2 linked regions of the Bdellovibrio bacteriovorus genome follow. The protein of the gene in region 1 binds, or shares a complex with, the protein of each later gene. Links are inferred from orthologs where the notes say so. Each region holds a gene or a part of one and is shown in the gene's direction. Other genes may lie near its edges. The genes, in order: dnaN and dinB.

Region 1 (12,325 bases):
AGCCGAAAAATTTAACGTTCGTTTGCCGGAAGATGTTGTGAACTACATCGCAAGAATCTCGAAACGTTCAATCAGAGAGCTTGAAGGCAATCTTAAAAAGGTCAAAATGTTCTCGGAACTACAAGGCCTGCCGATTGATCATGAGCTCGTTAAACGCATTCTTTCGCACCATGAAACGCAATCAACGATCTCTGTTGAAGAGATCATGAAGCTTGTGGCTGATCATTTTAAAGTGCGTGTTTTGGATCTTAAATCCTCGACTCGCGCCAAACCAATTGTCGTTCCACGTCAAATTGCGATGTATTTGATAAAGAAGTTCTTAGATAAATCTTTGGTGGATATCGGGAAGGCTTTTGGCGGAAAAGATCACACTACGGTGATGAATGCCCTAGAACGCGTCAAGAATCTACAATCCACGGATCAAGATATTTCTAAAGATATCGAAGATTTAGAACAGAGAATCCACAATATCACAGGGGTGTGAATGTGGACTGTGGATAAGGTTGAGGAAAAAATTGGGGCTTAAAATGTGGATCCAAGTTACCCCCAAAATCAACCGAGTTTAAGACGATTTATGCAGAGTCTTTATCCACAAGTGTTTTTTAGTGTTTACATGGGTTTAGGGGATTTGTTAGGTTTTCCACGCCCCTACTACTACTACTAGTTATTTATATTAATAGTAATAGTTAATAAGAGGGCTCAAGAGGTTGTATGAAACTTGAAATTGATAAAAGAGATTTATTAAGCCTTATCGGAAAGACACAGAACATTGTTGAGAAGCGCAATACAATGCCCATTCTTATCAACGTTCTTTTGGAAGCTGACCAAAATGCTTTGAAAGTCTTTGCCACAGATTTGGAAGTCAGCCTTACTGACCAAACCAAGGTTCAAGTTCATCAGCCAGGTAAAGTGGCAGTATCTGCAAAAAGTCTTTTTGAAATCGCAAAAGAACTTTCTGAAGGTCCCATTACTTTAATCAAAAAAGAAAACAACTGGTTGGAAATCAAGCAAGGGAAGTACACTTCAAAAATCGTAGGTATCTCTGCTGAAGAATATCCGATCTTCCCAACATACAACTCTCAAGGTTTCATCAGCATCAGTGCCGGTGTGTTGAAAGAGATGATTGATAAAACAATCTACTCAGTTTCTAACGATGAAACTCGTTACCACTTGAACGGTGTGTTCTTTGAACTTTCACCTCAAGGCGGATTTAAAATGGTGGCAACAGATGGTCACCGTATGAGTCTAGTGAATAAACCACTTTCGGAAGTGAAAGTGGCAGCTACTCAAGGTGTTATCATTCCTCGTAAAGGTCTTCATGAAATCAAAAAGATTTTAGAAGGCATCGATGGCAATGTGGAAATCGCGATTGAAGGTTCTCAATTCGTACTTAAACATTCATCAACAATTTTGATGATTCGTTTGATCGAAGGAAAGTACCCGAATTATCAACAATTTATTCCACAGAAACTTCCGCAAAAAGTGATGATCCACCGTGAAGCATTTTTGACTTCGCTAAAACGTGTATCACTTTTAGCGAACGTAAAATCCAAAGCGGTGTTATTGAATCTTTCAAACGGCCGCATGGAAATTTCTTCAAACAACCCAGAGCTTGGTGATGCGAAAGAAGAAATCGAAGTTGAATACGCAGGCGGAGAAATCAAAATCGGTTTCAACGCGAAGTATGTGACTGATATCTTGACGAGCATGAGCCAAGACAAAATTGATTTCGAATTGAATGATCATCTTTCTCCGGGATTGATCCGTCCTCACAACGACACGTCTTACACTTGCGTTGTGATGCCTATGAGAATCTGATGATTTTTGAAAAGCTACGTCTTGTTAATTTTCGTAATTATCGGGACGTAGTGGTTCCATTCTCTCCGCGTGTGAATGTGTTCGTCGGTGAAAATGGTCAGGGTAAAACAAATCTTCTTGAGGCGATGTATCTAATTTCTCAAGGAGACTCCTTCCGCTACAGTGACAATCGCACTTTGATCAACTCGAATAACCAAGAGGCATTGATTCAAGCGCTGATTACTCAAAATGATCTTCACTACAAACTCAAACTTGGATTAAGCAAAAGTCGCAAAGTTTTAACTTTGAATGACAAGAAGGTTTCTTCAACCGATGTTCGCAAAATTTTTGCTAGTGTCGTGTTCAGTCCTGAAAGTTTAGCATCGATCAAAGAAGGTGCGGATCATCGCCGCGAACTTGTGGATGAGTTGCTCATCACCTTTGAACGAAAAAATGCGGATTTGATCGCGGAATATCGCAAAGCTTTGAAAACGCGCAATAAGATCCTTAAAAACTATTTGGAGGGTTTGAACGACAAAACGGTCACGGTGAACCTTTTGGACGCTCTAAACCCCCAATTCTTGCGTTTAGCGGCCGATTTAAGCTACGCCCGGATCACGGCACTGGCTGGTCTTTCCAAAGACTTTAATAATGCCATGCAGTACATTTCGAAGAATGACGCTGTGGATATCTCGGTGGAATACGTGATTTCGGATCAAAATGCGGTGGGTTTTTCCCGAGAACAAGTCCAATTTGCTCTGCAAAAAAGGATGAATGAACTGCATGATGCGGAGCTCTCATCTGGAACCAGTCTGGTAGGCCCTCACAAGCACGATATTGTGTTCCTATATGGGCAAAAAGACTCAAGATTTTATTGTAGCCAAGGGCAGCAAAGAGCCATCATATTGTCTTTCAAAATGGCCCAAATTGTGTATCATAGGAAGGCTCACGGAACCTATCCGGTTTTGATGTTAGACGATGTTTTATCTGAACTCGATAAAGCCAAAAGAGATGCACTGATTACGTTCTTACACGAGATCAATACGCAGATTTTTGTGACGACGACAGATTTCACATTGCCTGAATCTTTCAGCCTCGATCAGCTTTCCGTTTTGCGCATCAAGGATGGTCACATCCTCGATGAATAACTTCGCTCTGGGTTTCCAGAGTGTATGCAGTCAGTGAGGGGTACACAGTGTCAGTCGAAGAACAAAAAACATATTCCGCCGACTCGATTCAGGTTCTTGAAGGACTTGAAGCGGTTCGTAAACGTCCAGGGATGTATATCGGTGATACCGGTTTCAAAGGTTATCACCATCTTGTGTATGAGATTGTGGATAACTCGGTAGACGAACATCTTGCAGGTCATTGCAAACACATTTACGTCACGATCAATGCCGATGAATCAGTTTCAGTGGAAGATGATGGCCGCGGTATTCCTGTGGGCGCTCATAAAAATGGAAAATCTGCTCTTGAAATCGTTATGACCGTACTTCACGCCGGCGGTAAATTCGACGGTGGTGGTTACAAAGTATCCGGTGGTCTACATGGTGTGGGTGCTTCCGTCGTAAATGCGCTTTCTGATCGTGTTTCTGTTGAAGTTCATCGTGAAGGTTTCGTATGGAGACAAAACTACGAGCGCGGCCGTATTGTGGCGCCGGTTGCTCAAGGTGAAGCTTCCGCTAAAACTGGAACGACAGTGACGTTCAAACCAGATCGTCAAATCTTCAAAGACGAAACAGTCATCTACGATTTCGCAACCCTTGCGAATCGTTTTCGTGAACTTGCGTTCCTAAATGCAGGTCTTCATATTTCTTTGAAAGATGAGCGTTCAGGTAAAAAACAAGATTTCCAATACGCTAATGGCGTGGCTGAATTCGTTCAGTACATGAATCAATCTAAGAAATCTCTTCACAATGAAGTTGTTTATTTCCGAGGTGAAAAAGACAACGTCGATGTTGAAATCGCTTTGCAGTGGAATGACTCTTATTCGGAATCCATTTTCACATACTGTAACAACATCAACACTCACGAAGGTGGTACTCACCTTGTGGGTTTCCGTGCGGCCTTAACTCGTACAACGAATGCTTACGCGACTGAAAAAAATCTTTTGAAAGATTTGAAAGCAAACCTTGAGGGTGAAGACATTCGTGAAGGTTTGGCAGCGGTTATCTCGGTGAAAGTTCGTGAACCTCAATTCGAAGGGCAAACGAAAACCAAACTGGGTAACACGGAAGTCAAAGGTATCGTTGAAGCTCTGGTAAATGAAAAATTAGCCGACTGGATGGATCGCAATCCTTCGGTTGCTAAAAATATTATTTCTAAGTGTGTGGAGTCAGCGCGTGCCCGTGAAGCCGCTCGTAAAGCTCGTGATTTAACTCGTCGTAAGACGGCGTTGGATGGTGGATCTTTGCCAGGTAAAATGGCGGACTGCCAAGAACGTGATCCTGCACTTTGCGAACTTTACCTGGTGGAGGGAGACTCTGCCGGTGGATCCGCGAAACAAGGACGTGACCGTCGTACGCAAGCGATTTTGCCTTTGAAAGGTAAAATCTTGAACGTGGAAAAAGCGCGTTTTGATAAAATTATTTCTTCTGAAGAGATCAAAGTTATCATCTCGGCTTTAGGAACGGGTATCGGCAAAGACAACGTGAACGTGGATAAAATCCGCTATCACAAAATCATCATCATGACCGATGCCGACGTCGATGGATCGCATATCATGACTCTGCTTTTGACATTCTTCTATCGTCAAATGCCAGAAGTTCTTGAGCGCGGTTATGTTTACATTGCTCAGCCACCTCTTTACCGTGCGAAAAAAGGTAAAGAAGAAACTTATCTGAAAAACGAAGCGGCATTGACTGAGTTCCTTTTGAGTTCTGGTCTTAATGCTTTCAAAATCAAAGGGAAAGAGAGCTTGAAAGAAGCAGATCTTCGCCAACTGATTTTGAACATCCAAAGATTCAACGATCTTTTACGTGTGTCTTCGAAAAAATACGACAGAGACGTTTTGTATTTCTTGTTAAGCAAAATTGGTGATTTCGAAAAGACTTTTGCAGATGCTGGAAAAATCCAAACATCTTTGAATGATCTAGGCGACTGGATTAAAGGAAATCAAAAGCTGGGTATCACTGAATACAAAGGCGAAGTTAAAACAGATGAAGCTACAGGAAAACCTTATGCTGACATCTACACTGTTCGTTACGCAGATCGCATGACGACGAAATTCAGTCTTGAAAGCTTGCGTTCTTCGGAAATCATCGAGCTTCGTAAAATCTGGAATGACATCCAAGGTGTCAGCACTCTTCCAATGACAATCCTGGAAGGTGAAACAGAAATCGAATTCGATAACTACAACGAATTCTACACTCACGTGATGGAATCTACGAAAAAAGGAATGTACATCCAACGTTACAAAGGATTGGGCGAGATGAATCCTGAGCAGTTGTGGGAAACTACGCTGAATAAGGAAAACCGCACTCTTCTTCAAGTAAATATCGATGATGCTGTTGCAGCGGATGAGACATTCTCAATCTTGATGGGTGAAATGGTTGAACCGCGTCGTCAGTTCATCCATGACAATGCCCTTCTTGCTCGTAGTTTGGACGTTTAATTTTAGTTTTTTAAGTTGGTGAAGTTATGGAAAATAATAATGAAGAAAAAGGCGTAACCCGCGTCGATGTCAGTAAGGAAATGCGTGATGCCTACCTTCAGTACTCGATGTCCGTTATCGTGGGTCGTGCCCTACCCGATGTTCGTGACGGTCTAAAACCTGTTCATCGCCGTGTCTTGTTTGCACAAAGTGAAATGAACAACCGACCTGGCAGACCTTACTTGAAGTCTGCTCGTGTGGTCGGAGACGTAATCGGTAAATACCATCCTCACGGTGACTCTGCGGTTTACGAAACTATGGTTCGTATGGCCCAGGATTTCTCTTTGAGATATCCACTTGAGGATGGACAAGGAAACTTCGGTTCTATCGACGGTGATAGCGCGGCAGCTATGCGTTACACTGAGATCCGTATGACTCACCTTGCGGAAGAACTTCTGCAAGATATCGATAAAGAAACTATTCCATTCGGACCGAACTACGACGACTCTTTGCAGATTCCTCTAGTTCTTCCTGCGAAGTTCCCAAATCTTTTGGTGAACGGTTCTTCCGGTATCGCCGTTGGTATGGCGACAAATATTCCTCCGCACAATTTGGGCGAAGTGATTGATGGTTGTATTGAACTTATCAATAAACCTGAATGTACTCTTGAAGACTTGATGGTTCACATTAAGGGCCCGGACTTCCCGTCTTACGGTGTGATCGCAGGTCGTGAAGGTATCTTGCAGGCCTATAAAAAAGGCCGTGGTATCATCACACTGAAAGCGGTTGCGGAAATTGTACCGGGTAAAGACCGTGAAGAGATCATCGTTACTGAGATCCCTTACCAAGTTAATAAAGCAAAATTGATCGAAAGCATTGCAGACCTTGTTCGCGACAAACAAATTGAAGGTATCTCTGATATCCGCGATGAGTCTTCTCGTGAAGGTATGCGTATCGTGATTCAATTGAAACGCGGTGAAAACGCCAGCGTGATCTTGAATCGCCTTTACAAATATACGCAAATGCAAATCAGCTTGGGTATCATCATGCTGGCTTTGGATGCGAAAAACCAACCGGTTACTTTCGATCTTAAAGGCATGCTTGAAGCTTTCGTTGATCACCGTCGTGACGTTGTTACGAAACGTTGTATCTTCGAACTTAAAAAAGCCCAAGAGCGCGCGCACATTTTGGAAGGTTTGAAAAAAGCCCTGGATCACATCGAAGAAGTGATCAAAACGATCCGCGCTTCCAAAGAAGCGACGACGGCTCGTGAAGCCTTGATGTCGAAATTTGAATTCTCAGAACGCCAAGCCGTTGCGATTCTTGAAATGCGTTTGCAACGTTTGACGGGTTTAGAACGTGATAAAATCATCCAAGAACTTGCAGAGTTGATGAAACAAATCGACTGGTTGAAGTTCGTTCTTGCTGATGTTCGCGAAATTTACAAAATTATCGTGGGCGAACTAGAAGATATTAAAAAACGTTACGCAGATCCTCGTCGTACTCAAATCCAAGGTAACCTTGATGATATTGAAGACGAAGATTTGATCGCTGATGAAGACATGGTTGTCACTGTTACCAACACAGGTCTTATCAAACGTATGCCGACAGCTGAATACCGCGTGCAAAAACGTGGTGGTAAAGGCTTAAAAGGCATGGAAACGAAAGAAGAAGACTACGTTACAGATCTATTCTCCGCTTCGACTAAGACTATGCTTCTTGTCTTCACGGACAAGGGTAAAGTTTACTGGTGTAAAGTGCATAAACTTCCTCTAGGAAGCCGCACTTCTAAGGGTAAATCTTTGGCAAACGTCGTTCAGCTAGCAAGTGGTGAAAGTGTTCGTGCGATTCTTCCGGTGGATGAATTCAGCGAAAACAAATACGTTGTTATGTTGACTGAAAAAGGTGTGATTAAGAAAACATCTTTAGATTCATTCGCGAATCCAAGAGCCGCTGGTATCATAGCTTTGACGACAGATCTTGAAGACGGCGTTATCGACGTTAAGATCTCTGACGGTCAAAGTGATATCTTCATTGCGACTAAAGAAGGTATGTCGATCCGCTTTAACGAAGCCGACGTGCGCGAAATGGGTCGTACGGCTCGTGGTGTGAAAGCTATCACTTTAGCTAAAGACGACATCGTTGTGGCGATGGAAGTTTTAGAGAAAAACACGAAAGACACTATCTTGATGGTGACATCAAAAGGTTACGGTAAACGCTCTGAAACAGGCGAATACCGCATCCAATCTCGTGGTGGTGTTGGTATTATCACTCAGAAAACGACGGAAAAAGTGGGCGTGGTTATCGGTACGAAGAAAGTTTCAGAAAAAATGGAACTTATTCTTTCCACTGATAAAGGACAAGTTATCCGCATGAAAGTGACGGACATCTCTGTTCTAGGACGCAACACTCAAGGTGTCCGTTTGATCAATATCGATGAAAAAGAAGAAACCGTGACAGGTGTTGCAGTCGTTGAAGAAGATGATGCAACTGAAGAATCAACACCGGCTCCGGCAGGAGTCACTCACTAAGATGGTCAGAGGCCTTCTGATTGTCTTAGTGCTGGCCCTCACCGCCTGCTCTTCCCAAGAGGAGGCGGATTATAAGCAAGCCCAAAAAGAAATAGCTCAGGAACATTACCGTATTGGCCTGAGCTATTTAGATCGAGTCATCAAAAGAAATGCTCCGACAAAATATCCTTTAGAAGCCGCTCGCGAAGCTGCACGCATTTCGTTTTTTGAGATCAAAGATTTCAATAAAGCCGTTGATTATCATCATTTCATTGTTTTGCATTCCACCGACGAAAAAGAGCGCCTAGAATCGCAAAAGCAAATAGCGGCGATTTATTTTAATAATCTTCAGAACTATCAGCAGTCGATCATTGAATATAGTAAGCTTCAACAGATGCCTCACACGGATCTAGAGGCGGCTCAATATAAGATGAACATCGCGCGTGCTCAGTACTATCAGAATAATTTCTTTCAAGCTGAGTCCGAGATTGATTCACTCTTAAAACTTAAAGGTGATGAAAACACTCGCTTTAGTGCTTTGATGTTAAAAGGAAATATCTTGGTCGCGCGCAAAGACTTCGCAAAAGCAGCAGAGATATTTAAAGAGCTCATTCAAAAGTATCCTGAAAAGGCGATTCAAGAAAACGTCGCGCTGACTTTGGCTGTTTGTTATGAAGAAAATTTGGATTTTAAGAGTGCCATTGCCGTTCTTGAAGCCCATAAAGAAAAATACAATCCACCTGAATACATCGAACTTCGAATCAAGCGCATGCAAGAGCGCATGAAAAATGCTCCGGGAGCGAAAGGCTTTAGGAAGTAATGAAGAAGTATATAATTTTTGCATCCATGGGCTTTGAACTTGTCGGTTTGATCTTGGGGTGTTTTTACCTAGGGCAATTCCTCGATCAAAAGTATCAAACAAAAGGCCTTATCTTTGTGGGTTTGACCTTTGCGGCTTTGATTGGTTGGTTATGGAGAGTCATCTGGCTTCTTCGTAAGCTGCAAAAAGAGGATGAGAAGAATTCAGATTCCGACAAACCCTAGGAAGCCATGAAACCTATTTTAATAGCGCAAATCTTTGTGATCGTTCTTGGCGGCCTGCTTTTGCATCTTTTTTCCGCACCGCAACACGCGCTATCCTTTGTGGCGGGGTCTTCAACCATCTTTCTTAGCTTTTTATTACTGGGTTGGGGCTGGAGCCTTATCTTCCAGAAGAAATTGGTTGCCCTGTCTATCGGTATCATTGTATTTAAGTACGCGATTTTAGGGATTATTATCTTTAAGCTAACAGCCATGCCATGGTTCGATACCTTATGGTTCGCAATGGGGGTTGCTAGTTTTATTCTTTCAGCGTTTGTGTATGCGGTGAAAGAAGCCTTACGAGAGGGAAAAGACCATGTCATTTAACTGGACACAACTCATTCCTGGTGTTGGTCACGAGTACGCACACGTTGCAACTCTTGGTGCCGCTACAGTAGCAACAATGGCTATCGGTATGGCAGCTCGCGCTTCACTTGGTAAAGGTGAAACGGCAGTTCTTCCAGCAAGCAAATTCTCTCTTCGTGGCATCATGGAAATGTTGACCGAAATGATGGATGGACTTGCAGAGATGGTTATCGGTGAACACGGTAAACACTATGTTCCTTTCTTCACTTCTGTTTTCTTCTTTATTCTTTTGAACAACTTGATCGGGATGATTCCAGGGATGACTCCTGCAACTGAAAACATCAACACGACATTCGGTTTCGGTGTTTTGATGTTCTTGTTCTATAACTTCCAAGGTGTGAAAGAAAACGGCGTGTTCGCTTATCTTAAACACTTCATGGGTCCGGTTCTTTTCCTTGCTCCTTTGATGTTCGTGATCGAACTAGTTTCACACTTTGTTCGTCCGTTCTCTTTGGGTCTTCGTCTTGCGAACGTTATGATGGGTGACCACACAGTATTGTCTGTGTTCTTGGATCTAGTACCAATTGGTGTACCTATCCCATTCTACATCATGGGATTGTTCGTATGTTTTGTTCAGGCTTTTGTATTTACATTGCTTTCAATGGTCTACGTGGCATTCGCGATTGCACACGATCACTAGAGAGCAAACTTAACCACTCATATTGAGGAGAAATCACATGAAAAAAATGATCGTTGCTATGGTTGCTTTGTTGGCTTCTGTATCTGCATTCGCACAAGAAGCTGCTCCAGCTGCTACTGAAGCTGCTGCTTCTGTTGCTACTGACCGCGGTTTGGTTGCTATCGCAGCTGCTATCGCTATCGCATTGTCTGTATTCGCAGGTGCAATGGCTCAAGGTAAAACAGCTTCTACAGCTCTTGATGGTATCGCTCGTAACCCAGCAGCTTCTGGTAAACTATTGATCCCAATGATCTTGGGTCTAGCTCTTATCGAGTCATTGGTTATCTACGCGTTGATCATCGCATTGCGTTTGGCGTAATCGTCTAACAAGACCGATCAAATAAAAAGGCTGGGTATCCCCCGGCCTTTTTTATTTTCAGGGCTTAAAAAATGCAAAAGCGAATCAGGCCTTTGCCAGACTCGCTTTTGGTGGATCTCCTGTCCGATAAAACAGGAGGTATCCGATGCGTAAAAACACGTACTTACGTATTCGGCGTATTCTTGAGATTACTAAAGTAATCCTTGTGATTATTTTGCTGATCCTGACTATTTTTAAGTATTAGGTATCTGAAGTAATACCTCCAACGTATACATAGCCTAAGGACCGGTGACTGGGAATCGGGCTATTAACACGGCAGGAGTGAAACACGGACGAGTCTGGTGAAGGCTCCAAATAAAAAAGCCCGCTCTTTTGGAACGGGCTTTTCTTTTTTTAACCTGGTACTTTTTTGAAGCGATGGGAAGCAGGTACCTTTTAGAGGTACTTGTTTACTACGGCTTCTACGCGGCTGCGGATTTTGTCGAGGCCGGCTTGAGTTGTGGATTCGTAGCGTACGACAACAACCGGTTGTGTGTTTGATGAGCGGCATAGAGCCCAACCGTCTTCGAAAGATAAACGGATGCCATCAGTGAAGTCCACTTTGTAGTCGGCGTCTGGTTTGTTCGGGAAGGCTTCGATCATTTTTTCTACGATCAAAACTTTTTTCTCTTCAGTTGTGTCGATACGGATTTCTGGCGTGTTGAAAGCTGGCGGTAAACCTTCAAGCAATTGCGGAATTGTTTTTCCAGTTTTTGCTAAGATCTCTACCAAGCGCAAAGCTGCGTAAGGAGCATCGTCGTAACCGTAGTTGCGGTCCGCGAAGAAGACGTGACCTGACATTTCTCCACCGAAGGGAGCTTTTTCTACTTTGATTTTTTCTTTTACCAAAGAGTGACCTGTCTTCCACATGATCGGTTGACCGCCGTGTTCAGAAACATCGTGGTACAAGCGATCCGAACATTTAACATCACCGATGATTTTCGCGCCTTTTTGTTCAGCCAAGATAGAGCGAGCGATGATCACCATCAACTCGTCACCGTAAACCATGCGACCCGTGTGATCGACAACACCGATACGATCGGCGTCACCATCAAAGCCGATACCGCAAACGGCACCTTCTTTAGCGACTTGTTTTTTTAGATCTTCTAGATTTTCTTCTACAGTTGGATCTGGATGGTGATTCGGGAATGTTCCATCTGGTTGTTCAAATAGAATTGTTGGATTTAAACCAACAGCATTGAATAGTCCGCGAACTACGGATCCACCAGCGCCGTTACCGCAATCAAGAACGACTTTTGTGTCTTTGATTGTGCCGAATTCTTTTTTGTAGCGCTCGTAGTACATCGGTTTGATGTCGAAGTGTTCTTCAGAACCTTTGCCATCGATGTACTCACCTTTTTGGATAATCTCGCGTAGTTTTTGAATTTCCGCACCGAAGATTGTGCCTTTGCCTACAGAAATTTTAAAGCCGTTGTACTCTGGAGGATTGTGCGAACCTGTAACCTGAATCGCGCCATCAACGCCTTTCAATTCAAAAGTTGAAAAATAACAAACAGGTGTTGTAACAAGACCCAAGTGAATAACTTTAGCGCCAGAGTCCATCATACCTTTTGCAAGATTCTTGATGATTGCTGGAGAACTTTCACGCGCATCACAACCCAAAGCCACTGTTGGATTTGTAAGGCCTTTATTTTGTTTCATGTAAACAACGTAAGCGCGGCCTAAGAGGTATGCGAAATTATCGTCGAATTGTCCGTTGTAAACCCCACGGATATCGTACTCTCTAAAAATAACCGGTTGAAACATAAGTCACCTCTGTAAATAAGTGGAAGTATTTAGAAATATGATTTTTTAACGCGAGAGTCGAGCTAATTTTATAGCCCAGCGAATGGCATCAATCATCGAGTGCGGATTGGCTTTATTTAAACCGAAAATATCCTTCGCCGTCCCGTGATCGACACTGGTTCTGACAAAGGGAATGC
Region 2 (12,492 bases), on another replicon or contig:
TTCTTAGACGGTGAAGACTTAAGAGACCGTCCTTTGATCGAACGAAAAGAACTTTTAAAAGAACTCATCGAGGGTCTTAATGAACCTTTGATTCGCTATAGTGAACATATGGCAGGCTTCGGAAAAGATCTTTTTAAGGAAGCCTGTGATTATCAGCTCGAAGGTATTATTTCAAAGGACCAAGATAGCACTTATCAATCCCGCCGTGGCAGTTCTTGGGTTAAAACCAAGTGCAAGCTGCACCAAGAGTTCGTCATCGGGGGATACACTGAAGGAACGGGCGCGCGTGCGTCCTTTGGCGCCCTGCTTTTAGGAGTCTATGAAGGCGATCAGCTTCGCTATGTTGGAAAAGTCGGAACGGGGTTTACAGAAAAATCAATCGAAGACATTCTAAAAAAACTATCGCGAAGAGAACAAAAGACATCTCCCTTTGATATTAAATCTCCTCGTGAAAGAGGCACGCATTGGTTGAAGCCAGGGCTGGTTGCCGAAGTGACCTTCGGGAATTGGACTTCCGATAAAATTCTAAGAACCGCGGTCTTTCATGGCCTGCGAGAAGATAAAGCCGCTAAAGAAATTCATATTGAAAAGGCGAAGCCATTAAAAGAGGTTTTAGGAGAGTCTTCTTCAGCTAAGAAAAAAACCGCCAAGAAGGCCAAGGTTTCTAAGCGACAAGAGGTCTCTGATGAATATCTTCGAGGAGAGCTCTCAAATCCCGATAAGATTCTTTATGCTAAGGAAAAGATAACGAAAATTCAGGTCGCTAAATTTTATCAGGATCATGCGGATCTTATTCTTCCGCACGTGAAAGACCGGCCTCTCAATCTTTTGCGTTGCCCCGAGGGGACCTCGAAGCAGTGCTTTTTCCAAAAGCATATTGCTGGAACAGTGCCCGAGTTTATCACTCCGGTCAGCATTAAGGAAAAAAGCGGCACGAAGGCGTACCTGACCTTGGATTCGCCGGAAGGACTTCTAGCACTTTCACAAATGGGTGCTTTTGAAATTCACGTGTGGGGATCCCGCCGAGAAGCTGTGGAACATCCCGATCTTATCGTCATGGATTTTGATCCGGGACCGGGGACCTCGTGGAAGCAAGTTGTTCAAGCCGTCGAAGATTTAAAGGAAATACTAGACGATTTAGGATTAAAAAGTTTTCTGAAAGTATCGGGAGGCAAAGGTTTGCACGTCCATATTCCGGTGGCACCGATTTATAGCTGGGATCAGATCAAGTCTTTTTCGCAAACTTTGGCGCAGGAAATGGCTCATCGAAATCCCGATATGTATACAACAACTATTTCTAAAAAGGCCCGGGATAAAAAGATTTTCGTAGATTATCTTCGTAACGGTCGTGGAGCAACAGCGGTGATGCCATATTCGCTTCGTGCGCGAGAAAAGAGTGCCGTGGCAATGCCGATTGACTGGAAGGATTTAAAAAAGATCAAAGGGCCCGATCAATTTACCTTAGAGAAAGCTATTGAACACCTTAAACATCGCAAGGTCGACCCTTGGAAGGACTATTTTAAGTACAATCAAAAAATCTCGATCTTAAAGCCGGCTCTATGAATCCAGAACAACTGCCCAAAGAGCTTACGAATCTTGTGAACTGGTCCGTCACCGAACTGGGAAAGGTGATTAAGTCTGAGCTTGGTGAAGAGGGATTTGATCGTATTGAGTCCTTACGTCAATACGTAAAGACCGAGGATGGTGGAAAGCTACCGGGTCTTCTTAAAATTAAAAACGATTTGAGCCATCTTCCAAGGCAAGACCAATATGCCGTAGCTCATGCCTTTGCTTTAATGTTAGAACTGATCAATTCATGTGAGTCGGCTTATCGAACACACCGTCTTCGTCAAGAGACGAAAGTCGTCTCTGAAGAGGGCCATAGTTATGGTCACATTGTTCATGTTCTGACAGCGCACCCGACGGAGTCGCGAAACCCTGACATCATTTACTATTTTAAAAAGATTCAAAAACTTTTAGAGAGACACTTAGAAAGTGAACAGGATAAGGACACGGAAGAACTGTTTGCTCTTTTGAAAATCACTTGGCGCATCCCCATGTCGAAGCAGCGAAAACCTTCGGTGATGGATGAGGCCGAATATATTTATTCTTTGGCGTTGCACGAAGATGTGATGCGTGTGTTTATTGAACAAAGTTCCCAGAAACTTCCTTTTTATATTCGCTCTTGGGTCGGCGGCGACAAAGACGGCCATCCCGGAGTGAATGAAAAGACTCTTTTGGGAAGTTTGCAGATGGCTCGGCAATTTCTATTGCAGTGGATTCAAGACAAATTTTCCTTCTTTATGAAGGACCTTGAGCCCTTAGAGCATACTTTCGGAAAACATCAAAGTGAAATGGAACAGCTTCTGGGTTTAGCTGCAAACATGCGCAAGCTTCTTTCTCAATTAAAACGAATAAAGCCTGGCGATTCTAAAAAAACTAAATTGCTTCAAAAGACCTTGGATCAATTATTGGAAGACTATCGTCGATTCTTAGGTGTAGAGTCTTCCGTCTTATTCGAGATCAAGCTTTTACTAAAAGTATTTCCGGGGCTGGTGGTGCCGTTAGAGTTGCGAGAAGAAGCCTCGCTGGTTCACGAGGCCCTCAAAGTGTCCTCGCGGAAATCCGCGATTTCCCGCATGCTTCAGTTGCTGGGCAAGATCGCCTCTGAAAACGATCCTCGGTTCTATGTGCGCGGCTTTGTTATGAGCCAAACTGAAAGCGCCAAAGATCTGATTGCCGGTGTTCAGCTTGTGGAAAAGTATCTGGGAAAAGCCCGACTTCCGGTTATTCCACTTTTCGAAAGCGCCCATTCCCTCAGCTCTTGCGTGAATATCGTCGAAGAATTTTTAAAAAATTCCACCCGTCGCAAACACATTGAAAATTTATGGTCGAAGAAATTTGAAGTGATGCTGGGATACTCTGATTCAGCCAAAGAGAACGGATCATTTCCTTCTCGCTTTTTAATTTATTCGGCGATTCGTGAACTGGAAAAAGTGATTAAGGCCCATGGCTTAGAACCTGTCTTTTTTCATGGCTCCGGCGGAAGTGTAGAACGGGGTGGGGGCAGTATCCAAGAGCAAACGGAGTGGTGGCCCCATTCTGCCTTGAACACGGTCAAGGTCACAGTCCAAGGAGAGATGATTTATCGCAATTACAGCTCGTCCGAAATTCTGCGAAGTCAGTTGGATCGACTGGAGTCGGCTCGCGATCAAAGTCAGAAGCGAGAAGACCGCTTTGAAAGTCCGCGCGCCCGAAAGGACCTGTTAACACTTTCTCAGTTCGTGCAGCATTCCTATCAGGAGCTTTTAAAAGAACCTGCCTTCTTGCAGCTGATTGAAACGGCGACACCTTACATCTTTTTGAAAGACTTAAAATTAGGATCTCGCCCGGCAAAGCGACAAGGCTCCGTGGATATTAAGCACTTGCGCGCGATTCCTTGGGTTTTATGTTGGACTCAAACACGGATTCTTTTTCCAAGCTGGTGGGGCGTTGGCAGTTTCTGGAAAAATTTGAATGAAGAAGGAAAGGTTCATTTCATTCGTGCGTTCGTAGAATCGTCTCTGTTTCGTTCTTATATTAAACTTTTGGGCTTCACCCTGGAAAAAGTAGAACTCGAGATATTTGCGATGTATCTGCACTCTTCAGAACTTCCTAAAGAAGTCGCTGAACAAATGGTTCAACGTTTCACCGAAGAATACGAACAATGTCGACTGGCGGTACGCGAAATCACCGGTGAAGAAAGCCTTTTGTGGTATCGTCCTTGGTTGGAAACCAGCATCGCGCTTCGCTCGCCGCTAATACATCCTTTAAATATTCTTCAGCTCATTGCTTTGAAAGAAAAAGATGTCACTTTGCTTCGGGAAACTGTCACCGGTGTTGCCAGTGGCATGTTGACCACGGGATAGAAAAGTATCCTGGCACTTTCTTTGAATGGCGCTTTACTAGGGGTTGTCCTGGTGGCAAAAAGCTCCAGACAAAAAGGGGGATTTATGGGTAAAGGCGTTATTTTAGCGGCAGCAACAAGTCTCTGTGTGATGCAGGCGCAAGCATTAACTCTCGACACGGTGGAAATTGCGGGCAATGCCTGTGAAACTGCGGTGGGAACTCACGAAGTCCGTGAAATTGCGACTCATCGTTTTTTAATTCCTACGGGTCTTTATATTCGCAAAGATGAAGACAAGCGGGTCGCCCGTGGCACTTGCACTTTTGCTTTAAATCTTAAAGCCTCGGCCGGCAAAAAAATCGTCGTGTCAGACTCTCATCAAACAACAAGTCTTCGTGCATATCCTGCAAACACGCGCGCTCGCGTAGATCTGGAAATCTTTAAAGCAGGAGAGCAGTCTGTAAAGCAGACCTTGGAAGTCGAAGCTTTAGAGCAAACCTCAAAACTTGAAAAATCTTTGGGCCAACAAGGAGCCGTTGTTGAAACAAGTTGTGGTGGTTCAGCCATCCTGCGTGGAAACCTGGCGGGCACGGTGATGGGCGAGGGTCGAGGTCGCGTTTTTACCCGCGATTTGATTCTGTCGATAGAAGAAGTCGACTGCGCGAATTGATTTCTTGACCATTTTTGCCGCACAGGTTTTAAATGGGGCCTGTGGAAAATATTGTTACGGGCGTTCGCGGCGTCGTTAAAATTTTAGTCTTTATCGTAATCATTCTGACGTTTTTGATTTGGTCATTTGTTTGCCACTTCGCTCTACGTTCACCTGAAAAACGTTTGAAGACGTTTTCTGCAAACGCAAAGTTTTTTAGTGGTCTGATTATTAAAGCTATGGGCTTAAAACTTCTGGTAAAGAATAAGCCTGCTGACAACGAAAAATTTCTTCTTATCAGTAATCACATGGGCTTCATCGATATCATGATGTTAGCCTCTTGCACGCCGATGGTTTTTGTAACTTCAAATGAAATGCGCGAAACGCCGTTTCTGGGTCTTTTGACTGAAATGGGTGGCTGTATTTATGTTGAGCGCCGCAGTCGCACGCGCATTTTAGAAGAAATGAAAACCATCGTGAATACTTTGAAAAAAGGATTCCGTGTGGTGCTTTATCCAGAAGCGACTTCCACCAATGGCGAAAAAGTTTTGCCATTTAAAAAGACTTTGATGATGGCGGCAGCTCACGCCGGTGTGCCTATTCAGCCGGTCGTCATTAACTTCCGTAAAATTAACGGAGAAGATTTCACCTTGAAATGGCGTGATCATGTTTGCTGGTACGGAGATATCCCATTTGCTACTGCGATGTGGAGAGCGGCGACTTTAAAATCTGTGATTGGTGAAATCGAATTCTTAGAGCAAATTCATTCGACTCCCGAAGATGATCGCGGTGTGATCGCAGAAAAAGCTCATGCGTTGATTGCGTCTAAGTTTGTTCCAGTAAAAGGTCTTCCAGTAGAAGATCAGCCTCCCGCAGAAATGCAGGTAGATCCCACTTGATTTCTTAAAATACATATGTAAATAATGTGTAAATGAGGAAGATCATTCACATTGATATGGATTGCTTTTACGCGGCGGTGGAAGTGAAGTTCCGCCCGGAGCTCAAGGGGAAAGCCTTGGGCATTGGCGGTCCACCCAACACCCGAAGCGTTTTAACGACGGCAAGCTATGAAGCACGCAAGTATGGCGTGCGATCAGCAATGCCGTCTTCGCAAGCGGTTCGTTTGTGTCCTCATCTGATTTTGATCCCTCCTCATTTCGACTTATATAAAAATGAAAGCCGTAAAGTTCGCGAAATTCTTGAAAGATTCACGAACAAGATTGAGCCTTTGTCGCTTGATGAAGCTTATTTAGATGTCACCGACTGTCAGCTCTTTGGTGGCAGTGCGACCTTGATTGCGCAAGAAATCCGTCGACTTATTTTTACGGAGTTGAATCTGACGGCCTCTGCGGGAGTGGCTCCGAATAAGTTCTTAGCAAAGATCGCCAGCGATTGGAAAAAGCCGAACGGTCAATTTGTCATTCGACCTCAAGATGTTTCTGCTTTCGTGAAAGACCTGCCGGTAGAAAAGATTTTTGGTGTGGGGAAGGTGACGGCGCAGAAGATGCACGATCTGGGCTTGCACACCTGCGGTGACATCCAGAAATACACTGTATTAGAGCTTCACAACTGGTTTGGATCGCGCGCTCAAGAACTTTATGACTTTGCACGGGGCGAAGACAATCGCGCCGTCGTGACCGAATGGGAGCGAAAGTCTTTAACCGTTGAAGAAACTTTCAATCAAGATTTACAAAGCCTTGAAGAATGCCGCAGAGCCATTCCGACACTGTACGAAGATTTCTTGCGTCGGCTTGAAAAAGGACAATATGAAGACCGCATTCGTGGCTTCGTGGTGAAATTGAAATTCTATGACTTTAAACAAACCACACATGAAGAAGTCGCAAGGTCGGTTCCTACGAAAGAAGACTTTGAACGTCTTTTAGAAAAAGCCTGGCTTCGTCGAAGTGTCCCTGTTCGCTTAGTGGGCTTAGGCGTGCGTTTGGGATCACAGAAGAAACCTTCAGAGAATGGTGACTCGCCGCAACTGAAGTTCGCGATTTAATTTATAATACTTACCAACTGGTGACACTTTTTTTGGCACTCTCGTTGCTCTATTGGTCCACGGCTTAAAGCCGGTGTCATTGAGACATCGGTAAAAGAAAGGACCACTATGAAGAAGATTATTTTATCAGGGCTTCTTATCACCACTCTATTTTGTAATACAGGCTGTGACTCTTCGGATATTGCAGCAGGAGCTATCGGCGTTGCCATCGGCATTGGCATTGGCTCCAGCCATGATGGCCATCATCACCATCATGATCGTCGTCCTCCACGTTATCGTCAATGCGGACGACATCGTTGTTGGAGCGCCGAAGTTCCAGGCTTGGTTGAAGCAAATCCAGATGTGGTGGCATTCGCTCAGCGACACCAAATCAAACTCGAAACTGCGGAACAAATTAAAGCAGCTTTTGACAAAGTTCCAACTCAAGGATTAGCGGCATTTGAGGCTATTGGTTTGAACGAAAAAGCGATCAAGTCTATTTCAAATCGCAGCCTGCCAAAAACAGAAACAATCAAAGCTGTGGCTTTGAAACTGGATATGTCTGAAGCACAAGCGCGCGATCTTATGAAAGAAGTTGTGGCGGACTTTGATGCCGAAGCTTCCGATGTGCAAAGTGCCTACTGGCAATCTTGCATGGCTAAAGGAAAATGGAAAACTCCACAAAACATGTATTGCAAAAAAACGTTCTGGAATGGTTGCAGCCCTGAAACCGGCGCGACTCTTTGTATGTAATAAGAAATTTCAGGAAGGGCTTTACGTCCGCCCTTCCTGAAGTGTCGAAAGCCAAGTTTACCTTCGTAGATAAGTCTTCTATAAAAGTTCCATGAGTGTTTTGCTGTTGGGACAATCTCTTTTTTATTTAATCACGGGGCTTTGGCCCATTCTTCACTATCCTAGTTTTGCAAAAATCACCGGTCCAAAAACGGACGTATGGCTTCTGTGTATTGTAGGTTGGTTTATCACGATTATTGGTGTTGTTTTACTGGCGGCCTATTTCCTCAACGAAGTTTCTACAAGTCTTTTTATTTTGGGTGCCGGCGCACCTCTGATGTTGGCTGGTGCAGACATCTATTATGTCTCTAAAAAAGTGATATCGAAAGTTTATCTTTATGATGCCGTTGTCGAGATTGTCATTGTTGACGCTTGGCTCGTCATGGGGTTTGCGGGGAAGGTGACTTCTCCACTTCATTAGTGATCCAGAGCCGGACCACTCGGGGTTTTCTTCGGATCTGATGGAGTGTTTTCCGCGTAATTTTTTTCTACGACTTCTGGGAGTGCTTCAATATAAAGTGATTGCCCTGGTAAGGCCAAACGCACATTTTGTGACTGAAGTTTTTCTTGAATTCCCCATAATATATTTTGTTTGATGTCCATGTGCGCATTGAAGTCCGGGGTCTGCACCCAATACACGAACTCAAACTCAACGGATGAAGATCCCAAAGCATCAAGATGGCTTCTTTCTAACTCGATGTCCTTTTGTCGCTTCACGATTTCAGAAATCCATCCCGGTATTTGTCGAATAACGGGAAGGGGCGTTGTGTGGGGAACACTAAAGCGCAAGGGCACGCGTCTTTTCCACATGCGTTTGAAGTTTTGAATACGACTGTCTAAAAGATCTCGATTGGAAAAAACCAGCTCTTCTCCAGACAAGCTTCTTACGCGGGTGGTTTTAATTCCGATATTTTCAACCGTTCCCATTTGCGGTCCAACGGTGATGAAGTCGCCGACCTCAAAAGGTTTATCAAGCACAATTGAAAGTGATGCGAACATATCGCCCAAAATATTCTGGGCGGCGAGGGCTACAGCGATACCACCTACGCCTAAGCCCGCAAGCAATGCTCCAATATTCACACCCAGGTTGCTTAAACTGATAAGCACCAGAGCCACAATCAACGTGCCTTGCAAGACCGTCGTGATGATACCCATCGCCGAAACAGTGCTCGAATTTGTGCCCGTCTTTTTTTTAAGATAATTGTCGCGCCAACGATGGATTGCAAATAATCCCCAAAGAGCTATCTGAAATGCCGTTGCAAAAACTAACAAAGCTTTTCCTAAGGCAAGCACTCGGTCATCTGCATTCATGGCATGAAGAATCGGAACGAAAATCCAAACAAAAATAAACCATGATTTCGTCGACGTCAGACAGGCGGCTAAGATGTCATCAAGCTGACGTGATGTGCGCGAAGTTATATAAGTCAATCGGGGAGCTATGGCTTTTAGAATAGCTTTGATGACCAAGGTTCCTAAGATGGCACCAATAAGTGCAAAGACCCAAGGCCAAGGACCTCCGGCAGCTGCAACGACTTGCAAATCATGCATCATCTTTGAGTTCTGAAAATCCTCAAACATCCAAATTCCTTTCACGCCACGAGACCTGTTTATTGCAAAATAGATTTGGAATTTGTTCAATTCTGCCGGGCCGAATGTGGGGAAAGTCAGGACAAAACTACAAAATCGCCCCGACCTCATTGTTTGCTGACAGTGTGGGGTCGAAATTCATTTTTCATAGTGGCAAACTGTCTTTGTAACGACTGAAGGAAGAAGGTAATTATGGTCAGCTTAACCGTCGTGATATTATTTTTTGCAATGGTTTTCGCCGGCATATACTTCGTCTATAAAATGAATAGAACTGAAGCATTACACCATCGACCTCACAGCCGTAGACCGCCAAAAACTCAAAGATGATTTTACCTGAATCAATGAGCGAAGCAGATTTCTTGGAATAAGTATTTAGGAAAAGAAATTTCGGCGGCAAAAAAGAGGAGCTTGAAACGCTCCTCTTTTTTTATTTGGAATTAGAATTCTTTTTTCCACTCATCTTCTTTGAAGCCCACAAGATGAGTTTCACTAGAAATAACAAAAGGTCTTTTTACAAGTTTACCATTTTCAGAAAGAAGTTTGATGGCTTCAGCTTCCGTCATATTCGGAAGCTTTTCGCTCAACTTCATTTCTTTGTACATAACACCTGAAGTGTTAAAAAGATTACGGATGCTGCCACCGCGCTCTTTCAAGGCGGAAAGCATTTCTTTAAGCTCTTTTTGTGAAGGAGCTTTATCCACTATCGGAAGCTTTTCGTATTTTACTTTTTTCGCGTCTAAAAACTTAAGTGCCTTCACGCACGTTGAGCACTTCGCGTATTCGTAAACCTTAAGCATTGCTCTTCACCAACCAACCGCACATTTTATAAAGAATGCGGGCACCGACGTTTCCATCCCATTCCACTTCGTGCTCTTCCAAGCCGCCCGTGGAAACCTCATTCAAGTCAAAAGCGATGATCTTGCGGCCAGAAGCGTGTACTTCGCGGAACAAAAAGAACACTTGATCCACACTCAAGCCACCCGGAACTGGAGTTCCCGTGTGAGGGCAGAAGGCTGGATCCAAGCCGTCGATATCGAAAGAGATATAAACGTTTTGTGGAAGTTCTTTAATAATGTCCTTGCAAACTTGTTCCCAGGTTTCGCCTTTCAGCATGCGACGTTTTAGTTCCAAGTCATAGAATGTCTTGATGTCTTCACGTGAATTGCTGAAGTCGTATTCTTCTTCGCAGAAATCACGGATGCCAACTTGAACCAACTTTTTTGGTTTCTTCGCGTCTGTCATCACGTTGTACATGATCGAAGCGTGAGATTGTTTAAAGCCTTGATAGGCTTTTCTAAGATCCGCGTGCGCATCAATGTGCAAAACACCGAAGTCGCCTTTGAATTTATCGCTCACCGCACGGATGGCTCCAAGAGGCGTGGAGTGGTCGCCTCCCACCAGGCCTAAAAGTTTTCCTTTTTTCAGAACGTCAGAACATTGGTCGTAAACCCATTGCGACATCTCTTCGCAGGCTTCGTTTACTTGCGCTGCCAAAGAGTTCATTTTCTTTTCGTCTTCACTCAAGTTTGTGCGCATTTCGATAAGTTCTTGGGCGACGGCTTTGAATTTGTCATTCATCGCGCAAAGATCTTCGGGGAAGTCGCGCATGTGGTAACCGACCTCATAAGCTTTGCCGACTTCGATGTCGAAAAGATCGATCTGTTCGCTGGCTTGACGGATGATCTGAGGACCGCGTGAAGCACCCTCACCGTAAGAAGTTGTGACCTCCCAGGGAACCGGAACTAGAACGACTTTGGACTCTTCTTCTGTCATAGGAATACCGAAGATTCCAAACTCTGCAGAAATGGTTGTGGTAGGATCGAATTTCACCGTCTTATCAGACATTTATTTACTCCTTGAGAATGGACAGCTTTATAGCATTTAAGCATAGCGTCAATCGAGCAATAACTTGATTATTTTTCTCGCATAACCGATTTTAACCGCACTTTGGGAAGTACGTAAATTCCCTACGAAATTCTTTGGAGGAATCACAATGAATATGAAGGGTCTCCTAGCTCTTATTTTGAGTTCAGCTTTGACAGCACCCGCTTTTGCAGCAGCACCCAATGCTAAAGCACCAAAAGGCGGAAATTTCGTTTTTAACCTTGGCGGCGAGCCTCCAACGGTTCACCCGATCACAGCTACTGACGCTTACTCACGTTACGTACAAAACTACGTGTGTGATGGTATGGCGACTCGTGACTCTGAGACATACGACTGGAAACCTCGTTTGGCTGAGAAGTGGGACATCTCCAAAGACAATAAAGTATTCACTTTCCACCTTCGCAAAGACGCTGTTTTTCACGACGGCACTCCGGTTACTGCTGACGACGTGAAGTTTTCTTTCGACGCTATCTTTGAACCAAAGTATGAAGCGGCTCACTTGCGCCCTTACTACGAAGGTTTGACGAAAGCGGAAGTTATCGACGCGCACACAATCCGTTTCACGGCGCGTGATCTTTACTTCAACAATTTCGAATCTGCAGCGACATTGACTGTGATCCCTAAGAAGATCTACAGCGATATCGAAAAATCTAAAAAAATGAACCGCCAACTTATCTGCGCGGGTCCTTACGTGCTTTCTAAGTTTGACCGTGGCCAAGTTATCACTTTGAAAAAATTTGATAAATGGTATGGCAACAAAGATGCAGCTTACGCTGGTATGTACAACTTCGACACAATCACTATGCGCTTCTACAAAGATGAAAACGTAGAACTTGAGCGCGCGAAAAAAGGTGAGTTGGATTACCTTGATCTACGTGTTGAAGCCTTCATGAAGAAAACAGAAGGTGCTCCTTGGGGCAAAACAATCATCAAGCACAAAGTTGAAAACAGTGCTCCTAAATCTTACGGCTTCATCGGCTGGAACTTCCGCAAAGAGTTGTTCCAAGACAGAAACGTGCGTGTGGCTTTGGCTCACTTGTTGAACCGTGAAGAGATGAATAAAAAGTTCCGTTACGGCATGTCTGATCTTGCTAACGGTGCGATCTACTTGCGTTCTGAATACAACCCAGGCAACAAAGCTCTAGAGTTCAATCCGAAGAAAGCTCAGGAACTTTTGGCTAAAGCTGGCTGGACTGATAAAGACAAAAACGGCGTTCTAGAAAAAGAAGTGAACGGCAAGCGTTCTGAATTCAAATTCACTTTGATCTACCCATCAAAAGACACTGAAAAATACTACACTATGTATCGTGAAGACTTGAAAAAAGCCGGCATCGATATGGAGTTGAAATATCTTGAGTGGAACTCATTCTTGAAGCTTGTTGACGAAGGCAACTTCGACGCTGTGACAATGGCGTGGGGTGGCGGTTCTGTAGATCCAGATCCAAAACAAATCTGGCACTCTGCGAGCTCTGTAGCGGGTGGATCTAACTTCATCGCTTACAAAAACCCAGAAGTAGACAAATTGATCGACGAAGCTCGTGTTGAGCCGAATAAGGCTAAACGTGTAGCGGCTTTGAAAAAGGTTTACGCTAAAATCGCTGAAGATGCTCCATACGCGTTCCTATTCAACGATAAATACGCTTTCTATGCTAACTCATCTCGCATGGGCATGCCTGCAGAGACATTCAAATATGAGATCGGTAGAGATTACTG

The links.
Region 2: the proteins of dnaN (region 1) and dinB are in contact, whole or in part, in a solved structure (PDB 1OK7), measured with the Escherichia coli proteins. The link is inferred for Bdellovibrio bacteriovorus from one-to-one orthologs.

Annotation. Positions count from the first base shown.
Region 1 is NZ_LUKF01000001.1:558,137-570,461, forward strand. The notes cover bases 1-2,764. They hold dnaN (DNA polymerase III subunit beta), read left to right. Parts: upstream 1-711; coding sequence 712-1,818; downstream 1,819-2,764. Other genes in these bases: dnaA (chromosomal replication initiator protein DnaA), read left to right, coding at 1-484; recF (DNA replication/repair protein RecF), read left to right, coding at 1,818-2,764. Outside these bases: more of recF, read left to right, coding at 2,765-2,945; gyrB (DNA topoisomerase (ATP-hydrolyzing) subunit B), read left to right, coding at 2,993-5,410; gyrA (DNA gyrase subunit A), read left to right, coding at 5,437-7,920; AZI85_RS02805 (tetratricopeptide repeat protein), read left to right, coding at 7,922-8,719; AZI85_RS02810 (AtpZ/AtpI family protein), read left to right, coding at 8,719-8,943; AZI85_RS02815 (hypothetical protein), read left to right, coding at 8,950-9,306; atpB (F0F1 ATP synthase subunit A), read left to right, coding at 9,296-9,985; AZI85_RS02825 (ATP synthase F0 subunit C), read left to right, coding at 10,023-10,343; AZI85_RS02830 (phosphomannomutase/phosphoglucomutase), read right to left, coding at 10,779-12,149; AZI85_RS02835 (4-hydroxythreonine-4-phosphate dehydrogenase PdxA), read right to left, coding at 12,195-12,325. UniProt on the Escherichia coli protein: Confers DNA tethering and processivity to DNA polymerases and other proteins. Acts as a clamp, forming a ring around DNA (a reaction catalyzed by the clamp-loading complex) which diffuses in an ATP-independent manner freely and bidirectionally along dsDNA.
Region 2 is NZ_LUKF01000019.1:55,844-68,335, reverse strand. The notes cover bases 4,571-7,501. They hold dinB (DNA polymerase IV), read left to right. Parts: upstream 4,571-5,466; coding sequence 5,467-6,537; downstream 6,538-7,501. Other genes in these bases: AZI85_RS14940 (hypothetical protein), read left to right, coding at 7,361-7,501; AZI85_RS17695 (hypothetical protein), read left to right, coding at 6,646-7,269; AZI85_RS14955 (lysophospholipid acyltransferase family protein), read left to right, coding at 4,598-5,434. Also shown: ligD (DNA ligase D), read left to right, coding at 1-1,563; AZI85_RS14965 (phosphoenolpyruvate carboxylase), read left to right, coding at 1,560-3,908; AZI85_RS14960 (hypothetical protein), read left to right, coding at 3,993-4,556; more of AZI85_RS14940, read left to right, coding at 7,502-7,729; AZI85_RS14935 (mechanosensitive ion channel family protein), read right to left, coding at 7,726-8,886; AZI85_RS14930 (arsenate reductase family protein), read right to left, coding at 9,333-9,692; AZI85_RS14925 (agmatinase family protein), read right to left, coding at 9,685-10,740; AZI85_RS14920 (peptide-binding protein), read left to right, coding at 10,889-12,492. UniProt on the Escherichia coli protein: Poorly processive, error-prone DNA polymerase involved in translesion repair and untargeted mutagenesis. Copies undamaged DNA at stalled replication forks, which arise in vivo from mismatched or misaligned primer ends.